DNA from 2 places in the Geodermatophilus sp. SYSU D00814 genome. Region 1 is predicted to be linked to the other one. Evidence: riboswitches for the same ligand, from Rfam matches in the RefSeq annotation. Region 1 holds a riboswitch; the other holds the start of a gene.
What was found. Region 1 has a riboswitch for cyclic di-AMP ahead of ACI780_RS19600 (aggregation-promoting factor C-terminal-like domain-containing protein). Riboswitches for the same ligand answer to the same signal wherever they lie in the genome.
Positions count from the first base shown of each region.

Region 2: another riboswitch for cyclic di-AMP. It lies ahead of ACI780_RS03655 (aggregation-promoting factor C-terminal-like domain-containing protein); the one in region 1 lies ahead of ACI780_RS19600 (aggregation-promoting factor C-terminal-like domain-containing protein).

Region 1 covers NZ_JBJGYP010000029.1:23,886-28,235, forward strand. The annotation lists gene ACI780_RS19590 (hypothetical protein) at 1-12, opposite strand, end outside; gene ACI780_RS19595 (alkene reductase) at 85-1,161, shown strand; gene ACI780_RS19600 (aggregation-promoting factor C-terminal-like domain-containing protein) at 1,229-1,858, opposite strand; cyclic di-AMP (ydaO/yuaA leader) riboswitch at 2,101-2,252, opposite strand; gene ACI780_RS19605 (TcmI family type II polyketide cyclase) at 2,488-3,213, opposite strand; gene ACI780_RS19610 (FAD-dependent monooxygenase) at 3,646-4,350, opposite strand, start outside.
Region 2 covers NZ_JBJGYP010000003.1:179,796-184,145, reverse strand. The annotation lists gene ACI780_RS03670 (flavin-containing monooxygenase) at 1-115, opposite strand, end outside; gene ACI780_RS03665 (TetR/AcrR family transcriptional regulator) at 192-857, opposite strand; gene ACI780_RS03660 (class I SAM-dependent methyltransferase) at 899-1,537, opposite strand; gene ACI780_RS03655 (aggregation-promoting factor C-terminal-like domain-containing protein) at 1,650-2,576, opposite strand; cyclic di-AMP (ydaO/yuaA leader) riboswitch at 2,808-2,969, opposite strand; gene ACI780_RS03650 (DivIVA domain-containing protein) at 3,134-4,039, opposite strand; gene ACI780_RS03645 (LLM class flavin-dependent oxidoreductase) at 4,292-4,350, shown strand, end outside.

The DNA.
Region 1 (4,350 bases):
CAGGGAGGTCACCGGGTCATCGTGCCGCCTGTGACGCCGCCCGCACCCCGGAATGGCGCGGGCGGTGCGGGTGTCGGAACCGGTGTGGACCTGTTCTCACCCGTGACCCTCGGCGACCTCGAGCTCGCCAACCGCGTGGCCATGGCGCCGCTGACCCGCATGCGCTCGGGCTCCTCCGGCGTGCCCGGCGACCTCGTCGTCGAGCACTACGCCCAGCGCGCCGGGGTCGGCCTGATCGTCACCGAGGGCACCTACCCCAACCACGAGTCCCAGGCCTTCGTCGGCCAGCCCGGCATCGTCACCGACGAGCAGGTGGCCGGCTGGCGGCGCGTCGCCGAGGCGGTCCACGCCCGCGGCGGCCGGGTCGTCATGCAGGTCATGCACGGCGGCCGGGTGACCCACCCCGACACCAACGGCGGCCGCCGCGTCGTGGCTCCCAGTGCCATCGCCATCGACGGGCTGGCCCGCACCTCCACCGGCAAGCACCCCTACCCGGTGCCGCACGCGCTGACCACCGACGAGGTCCGCGACGTCGTGCGCGACTTCGCCCGCGCCGCCGAGCGCGCCGTCGAGGCCGGCCTGGACGGCGTGGAGGTCCACGGCGCCAACGGCTACCTGCTGCACGAGTTCCTGGCGCCGTCGTCCAACGTCCGCGACGACGAGTACGGCGGCTCGCCGGAGAACCGTGCCCGCCTGGTGGCCGAGGTGGTCACCGCCGTCGCCGACGCGATCGGCGCCGGGCGCGTGGGCCTCCGCGTCTCCCCCGAGCACGGCATCCAGGACGCCCTCGAGCCCGACCGCGCCGACGTGCTCGCCACCTACGGCTCGCTGCTCGACCGGCTGCGCCCGCTGGGCCTGGCCTACCTCTCCGTGCTGCACCGCGATCCCGCCGGCGACCTGGTGCAGGAGCTGCGCCGCCGCTCGGGGATGCCGCTCGTGGCCAACAGCGGCTTCGCCTCGGTCACCACCCGCGAGGAGGCGCTGGCGCTCATCGAGGCCGCGCACGCCGACGTCGTCGCCGTGGGCCGGGCGGTCATCGCCAACCCCGACCTGGTCGAGCGCTGGGCGGGGGAGCACCCGGAGAACGAGATCCGGTCGCACCTGTTCTACGCGTCGGGCGCCGAGGGTTACACCGACTACCCGGCGCTGCGCGCCGGCTGAGGTCCCGCAGCGGGCGGCCCCGGGAGCCCCCTCCGGACGTCCGGAGGGGGCTCCCGGCGTCAGCGGATCAGTACCAGCCGGTCGCCTGGGAGTGCGCCCAGGCCGCGCAGGGGCTGCCGTACCGGTTCTCGATGTAGATCAGCCCGGCGTCGATCTGCCGGTACGGGTCCGACGTCTTCGCGATGCCGGTGCCCGCCCACGTCGAGTCGAGGAACTGGGCGATGCCGTACGCGGTGCTGCTGGGGTTCTGCGCGTTCGAGTTCCACCCGCTCTCCCGCTCCCACAGCTGCTCCAGGCAGCCGAACTGGGTGCTGTCCCCGCCGAGCTGGGCGAGGGCGTAGTCCTTGTACGCCTGCTCGCCCGTGGCGGCCGGGGCCGGCGCGGGCGCCGGAGCAGGAGCGGGAGCCGGAGCCGGGGCCGGGGCCTCAGCGGGGGCCGGGGCCTCAGCGGGAGCCGGGGCGGCGGCCGCCTCGGCAGCCGGCGCGTCGCCGCGGTCCCACCGGTCACCGCGCCAGTCGCCGTTCCAGTCGGAGCTGGCGTCGCGGCCACCCCAGTGCGGCTCGTCGGCCTGGGCGATCGCCTGCCCGCCGAAGGCCAGGGCGAGGGTCATCGCCCCCGTGGCGGTCAGCAGGTGCAGGGCGCGGCGCCGCCGCGTCGCGGTGGCAGCGGTGGGCTCGAGGTGGGTGTGTGCGTGCATCGGGTCGTCCTCCTGGAGGGCACGGTCGAGGGCGCCGTCACCGGACGGCGCTGGCTCGGGATGTGGTGCGGCACGGGGCCTGGGACGGGCAGGGATCGGCAGCCGGGCACGCGGCACCGGCCGGACGGGGAGTCCGGCTGCAGGCGCGTACGACGGCTGGGTGTGCAGGCTGGTGGCAGGCGGGAGCGCGACGGTCCCGGACCTGCGGGCGCGGGGGCGCAGTGCCCCGGCGCGGTTGTGCTCCGTTCTCCCCTGGCCGCCTACCAGGTCAGCTGACGGGTTCGGGCTGGGAGTGCCCTACCCGCTCCCGGGGTCCGGGAGCGGGACTCACCCCGGTGGTGCAGGTGGGTCCCCGGCTCGCACCCACGTGGGCGCGACTCGGCGGCATCCGGCAGGGGTCCCCCGGACGGGGACGAGACGACCGGCCGGACGCCGAAACGCTAAGGACGTGACCCGTTCGTGACAATCCGAGACCCGGACGGCAGCGCGACAGGCCGACGTCCAGTCCCCTCCGCGCAGGGACGGTCACCCCGTGCGACCACCGTCACACCGGACACCCCGTCACCGGACGCGCCGCGACCGCCGGGACGACGTGTCCCGGCGGTCGCAGCGTGTCCGGACCGGCGGCGTCAGTCCCCGGGCTGCCAGTCCGGAGCCGTCCAGCGGTGGAAGACCCGGGCCACGGAGTCGCGGGGGGTCTGCCACGTCTCCGGGCGGTAGGGGCTGACGAAGGGGGCGAGGTCGGCCATCACCTTCGCGAAGGCCGGTCGCAGCGACTCGTGGTCCCGCCGCACGGCCGCGGCCCTGACCGGGTCCTGCTCCAGGAGGTGTACGACGACGTCCTCCATGGAGTACAGCCAGCGGCCGGTGATCCCCGTCCCCGCCGACAGCGGACCGGCGTCGGACTCGGCGTACACCCGGGCGATGTCCTCCTCGCTGCCCGGCCGCATCCGCTGGACCATGACGGTCAGCTGACGCTCTCCGGTGACCCCGCCCTCGGGCACCCACGTGTAGAAGTGCCTCGCCACCGAGTGCGACGGGTTCTCCCAGTAGCTGGGGTAGGGCGTCACGTAGGGGGCGATGGCCTCGGCGATCGCCTGGAACGCCGGCAGGCCGCGGCGCTGCCCGGAGACGGCCGGGTCCTCCTTGCGCTCGAGGACGTGCAGGTACAGGTCGTGGTGGGAGAGCATGACCCGGCCGACGACGCCGAGGTCCTGCGGCCGGGTGATCCCGTCGTAGTGGGCGAACACCGAGCCGACCCGGTCCTCACTGCCCGGGACGAGGCGGCACACGATCACGTTGCGGAACGGACGCCACGTGGCCGAGGCCCAGGTGGCGGGGATGGTCGCGGACATCGCCGGCGGTGCTGCCGTCGACGGCGCGGACGTGGACGGCGCGGACGTGGACGGCGCGGACGTGGACGGCGCTGGGCTGGAGGTCGTCGGGGCGTCGGTCGACGCCAGCTGGGGAGGGGCGTGGTTCATCGTGTGCCTCCGGACACGGCGTGCGGGGTGGAGAGGAGGGGCGGGTCGGAGCACCCCGTCGGAGGCCGAGGTGGCAGGCGACCACCCGACGCGTCGACGGGGACGTGTGGTCGCCCGGGGTGGAGCCCGTGACGGCGGGAGCCGGTCGCAGAACGCGTCCGACCTCGCCCCCGGCGTCCGCTCGCGCGGGCCGGGGACGAGGTCGGTCGGGTGGGACGGTGCTGCTGCCGTGCGCCCGGTGAGGGTCACGGTTCCCCCTGGGTGGTGCGGTGGTGCGGCGGTGCGGTGTTCCTGCCGGCGGGGTCAGACCGCGTAGACCCCCGCCAGGTGTTCGCGCAGCGCGTCCTCCCGGACCGGCCGGGTGCGGAAGCCGACGTGCCCGTCGGGCCGCACCAGGTAGGCCGCGGCACCGCGCCCGCTGATCCCGTACGCCGTGCGGAGACGGTCGCCGGGGTCGGTGAGCACCGGCAGGTCGACCAGCGGCGGGACGACGGCGCCGGGGCCGGCCACCAGGTAGGCGCGCACCTGCCCGCGGGTGTCCGCCTTGAGAGCCGCGGCCGTCTCCTCGAACTCCCGCAGCTCCTCCGCGCCCACCGAGGAGTCGACCGAGATCAGCAGCGTCGCGTGCGTGCCGCGGGTCAGGTCGAACAGCCGCAGGTCGTGCGCCACGCCGAACCGGCGCAGCCCCGTGACGTCCGGCGCCCGGTACCCCGGCTCCGGCCCGCCGTCGAACCCGCGGCGCCCGGCCTCCTCGCCGACCAGCGGGCTGCCCGCGTAGTTCATCGTCATCTGCATCTCGAGGAGGAACTGGGCCTTCTCGTCCTCCATGTCCATCTCGTCGGTGAACGCGATGGCCACGGCCCGGTCGACGATCGCCCGGCCCGCCGGGCGCCGCTCGGCCTCGTAGCTGTCGAGCAGATCGGGGGAGGCCTCCCCGCGGACGGCGAGGGCGAGCTTCCAGGACAGGTTCCACGCGTCCTGGATGCCGGTGTTCATGCCCTGGCCACC
Region 2 (4,350 bases), on a different contig from region 1:
CGGCGTAGGTCCGGCCCGAGGCCTCGCGCTGCAGGTGGCAGGCTGCGCCGATGCCGGAGAGTCCGGCGCCGACGATCAGCACGTCGACGTGGCGGGCGGTGCTGGGCTCGGTCATGGCGCTCCTCGGGACGGCCGGGGTGACCTGCACGACAGTACTCGACACACTGTCGAGCCGGTCGACGGCGCGTCGATCAACCGGGGGCGGCGGCCGGGCCGTCGCCGCCGTAGACGGTGCGCAGCCACACGGTGAGCAGCACGTCGAGCAGGTCGTCCTCGGCCAGCGCGGGCGTCGTCCCGGTGGCGGTCGCGTGGATGACCCGCTCGTCCATCCAGTTCAGTGCGACGGCGAGGTCGCGGGCGGGCGGCCCGGGCGGGGCGGCGCCCCGGGCCCGCTCGGCCTCGATGGCGGCGGCGGTCTCGGCGACGAACTGCTCCATCACCTGCGACCACAGCGCGCGCACCTCGGCGCTGGTGGCCAGCAGGGACGCCGCCGCGGTGGTGAGCGCGCGGTGGGCGAGGAAGGTGTCGCGGACCGCCTCGAGCGCGCCCCGCCAGCCGGCGCGGACGTCGTCGCCGGCCCGCCGCAGCGCCGCGGCCCGGGAGGCGCGCGCCTCCTCGACCACCCGGTCGAGCAGCGCGAGCACGACGGCGTCCTTGGACGGGAAGTAGAAGTAGAAGGTCGGCCGGGAGATGCCCGCTCCCCGCGCGAGGTCGTCGACGGAGATGTCGGCCAGCGGACGCTGCCCGAGCAGCTCCTCGGCGGTGGTGAGGATGGCCCGCTCGCGGTCGTCGCCGGAGGGGCGGCGGGCGCGGCGTCCGCGGCTGCCGCCGGGCGGGACGGGGAGCGGTGCGGCCACGGCGGCGACCCTACCGAGCGTGGCTCGGTGCCCGGGGGCGCTCAGGGCAGCCGCCACACCGTGGTGCGGCGCAGGCCCGGGCCCTCGGTCTCGGGCACGTCGAGGACGGTGACCGGCTCGAGCCGCTCGTGCGGCAGGTAGGGCCGGCCCGGGTCGCCGACGAGGACGGCGCTGCCGCGGGCGCGGGCCCGGTCGAGGAAGGGCAGCACCCGCTCGGTCATCACGCGGTCGTAGCAGACGTCCCCGGCCAGGACGACGTCGACGTCCGGGGGCTCGCGGTGCAGGACGTCGCCGATGACGCTGATCCCGGTGACGCCGTTGAGGACCGCGTTGACCGCGACCGCCGTCCGGGAGAACGGGTCGACGTCGCTGGCCAGCACGTGCCGGGCACCGGCGAGGACGGCGGCGACGGCGACCAGCCCGCTGCCCGACCCGAGGTCGAGGACGCGGCGGCCGGCCACCGGGACGGCGCCGTCGAGCACGGCCCGGGCCAGCGCCTGCCCGCCGGGCCAGGCCGCGGCCCAGAACGGCGGGTCCTCACCGGCCCCGCCGGCGTCCTCCATCGCCTCCCACAGCGCGACGACGTCGTCGGCGACGTGCAGCCGCACCTCCGGGACGAGGGAGGGCCGGCGGACCTGGGTGTGCGCGCGGACGAACGCCGCGGGCACCACCCTGGTCACCGGCCCTCCCTCAGTGACGTACCGGAACGGCCCCCCTGGGTGACGTGCTGGAACGGCCCCCGTGCAGGGGCCCGCGCCGAGCGGAGCGAGGTGTGGGGGGCAGCGGGTCCTTCTAGTACCAGCCGGTGGCCTGCGAGTGGGCCCAGGCCTCGCACGGCGAGCCGTAGCGGTCGTTGATGTAGATCAGGCCGGCGTCGATCTGCAGGTAACCGTCGGAGGTCTTGGCGATGCCGGTGCTGGCCCAGGTGGAGTCGAGGAACTGCGCGATGCCGTAGGCGGTGCTGGTGGGGTTCTGCGCGGTGGGGTTCCAGCCGCTCTCCTTGCCCCACAGCTTCTCCAGGCAGGAGAACTGCTCGGCGCCGACGAGGCTGAGCGCGTAGTCCTTGAACGACCCGCTCTTGGCGGTGCTCGAGCCGCTGCTGCTGGCGGCCGGCGCCTCGGTGGCCGCGGCGGCCGGCGCGGCGGCAGCGGCCTGCTCGGCAGCAGCCTGCTCGGCGGCGGCCTGCTCGGCCGCGGCAGCCTCGGCAGCGGCCTGGGCCTCGGCGGCGGCCTGGGCCTCGGCGGCGGCGCGGGCGGCCTCCTCCTCGGCGGCGACGCGGGCGGCCTCCTCGGCGGCGGCCTGCTCTGCGGCAGCCTGCTCGGCGGCGGCCTGGGCCTCGACGGCGGCGGCGTCGACCGCGGTGCGCTGGTTGCGCGAGGCGGCGAGGTCCTCGAGGGAGGCGAGGGTGTCGTCCCCGATGGCGCTGGTGGTGGCCGCGTCCTCGTCCTCGGACTGCGGCGGGATGCCCAGCGCCTCGGCGACGCCCACGGAGGCGCTCGCGGTGTCGGTCCCGGTGTCGGCGCTGCCGCCGGTACCGGTGGCGGTCAGGACGCCGACGAGCAGGGCGCCGGCGGTGGCGGTGCCGAGCAGCAGCGCCGGACGGCGGGAGCCGAGCAGGCCGCGGCGGCGGGCGGGGGCCTCGTCGACGTCGGTGACCTCGACGGCGGCGGCCTCGAGGGTCTCCGGCGTGTCGGAGGCGGTGTGGCGGTTACGGGGCATGAGGGTGGGAACTCCGGGGGGAGAGAGCACGCGGCGGCCCGGGGCGTGGGCGCGCACACGCGGTCGCGGTCTACGGGGTCTGGCGGAGTGCGGGTCTCCGGCGGCTCCGGCGGTGCCGGGCGCGGCAGGGCAGGGTCGAGCCGGCGTCAGGAGGACGCGAGGGCACGCTGCGCGCGCCGGCGGCTGCACCTGCGGGCCACGGGGGCCCGGAGGCGGGGCATGCGGAGACTCCGTTCCTTCCGTGAGCCGCCTACCGAGTTAGCTGACGGGTTCGGGCGGGAAGCAGCCCTACGCGCCGGCGAGCGGAGCTCGCCGGGTGCGATTCACCCCGGCACTGCGGTGGGTCCCCGGCTCGCGTCCGCGGGGACGGACACGACTCGGCGGCGTCCGGCCAGGTTCCCCGGACGGGGAGGGACGACCAACCGGACGCCCGCCACGGTAGAGGCCGTTACCGGTCCGTGACAACACGGGGACCGGAGGGACGGGCGGGACAGGTGGGGTGCAGGCGGGACGGACGCCGACCCCGCGGCCGGCGTCCGCCCTGCTCAGCGAGCCGGTCAGGAGGCCGCGGCGACCTCGGGCCGGCCGGCCCCGTGCAGCATCGTGAGCTGCGACGCATCACCGACGGCGACCGGGTCGCGACCGTCCGGCACTCCGGCGGTCCCCCGGCGCTCGGCGAGGACGGGGACGTCCTCGGGCAGCGCCCCGGCGACGACCGCGAGGGCCCGGTCGATCTGGCCGGTCAGCCCGAGCAGCCACTCGCGGGCCTGGTCGCGCTCGTCGCGCAGCGGCGCGAGCTCGGCCTCGGCGGCCAGCCGGCGCTCGAGCGCCTCGGCGTCGGCCCGGGCGCGCACCTCGGCGGCCTCCCGGTCCCGCTGCTCGCGCGCCTCGGCGGCCGCGCGGTCGAGCCGGGCGCGCTCCTCGGCCGCTGCCCGGCCCACCTCCGCCGCCTGGCGGCGGGCCGCCTCGAGCACGGCCGCGGCCTCGCTGCGGGTCTGCTCGCGCAGCGCGATGACCGCCTCGCGCATCTCGGCGACCCCGCGGAGCCGCGCCTCGGCCTCGGTGCGGGCCTCGGCGAGCAGCCGCCGGGCCTCCTCCTCGGCGGTCGAGGTGACCGCGGCGGCCTCCTGCTCGGCCCGGGCCACCAGGGCCCTGGCCTCCTCCGGCCCGGGCAGCGACTGCCGCTCGCGGACCAGCGCCGCGAGCCGGCGCCGGGCGTTCTGCAGCTCGGTCGAGCAGGCGGCGTAGCGGCTGAGGAGGTGGTCGTTCTCCCGCCGCAGGACCATGACCTCGGTCTCGGCCCAGTCCACGTAGGTGTCCACCTGCGCGCGGTCGTAGCCGCGCACCGCCGTCTTGAACACCGGCCCCGTGCCCAGCAGGCCGTCGAGCCCGCTCGGTGCCCGTCTCGGGTCGTCGTCCCCGGCCGCTGCGTGCCGTGCGCGCCCCTCACCCACCTGCGACATCCCGGTCCCCCTCGGTACGCCGTCCGATCCGGTTCCCCGCTGGCCGGTCGGAGTGATCACAATCTCCCACCCCGGAGGACCGGCCGGACCGGCCCGACGGGCAGCGGACCGGGCCGTCGGAGTGGGGTCGTCGCGACGTGCCGGGGTGATCACGCAGCGCAGTGGATGTGTCTCGGCACGGTCACGAGAGCCTGGGAATGGATCCGGGTGGCCGGGAGTTCGGCGGAGTGCAGTAGTTGCACGCTCAACCACATGGAGCACGAGATGCAGTTCGGCGTCTTCTCGGTCAGCGACGTCACGACCGACCCCAC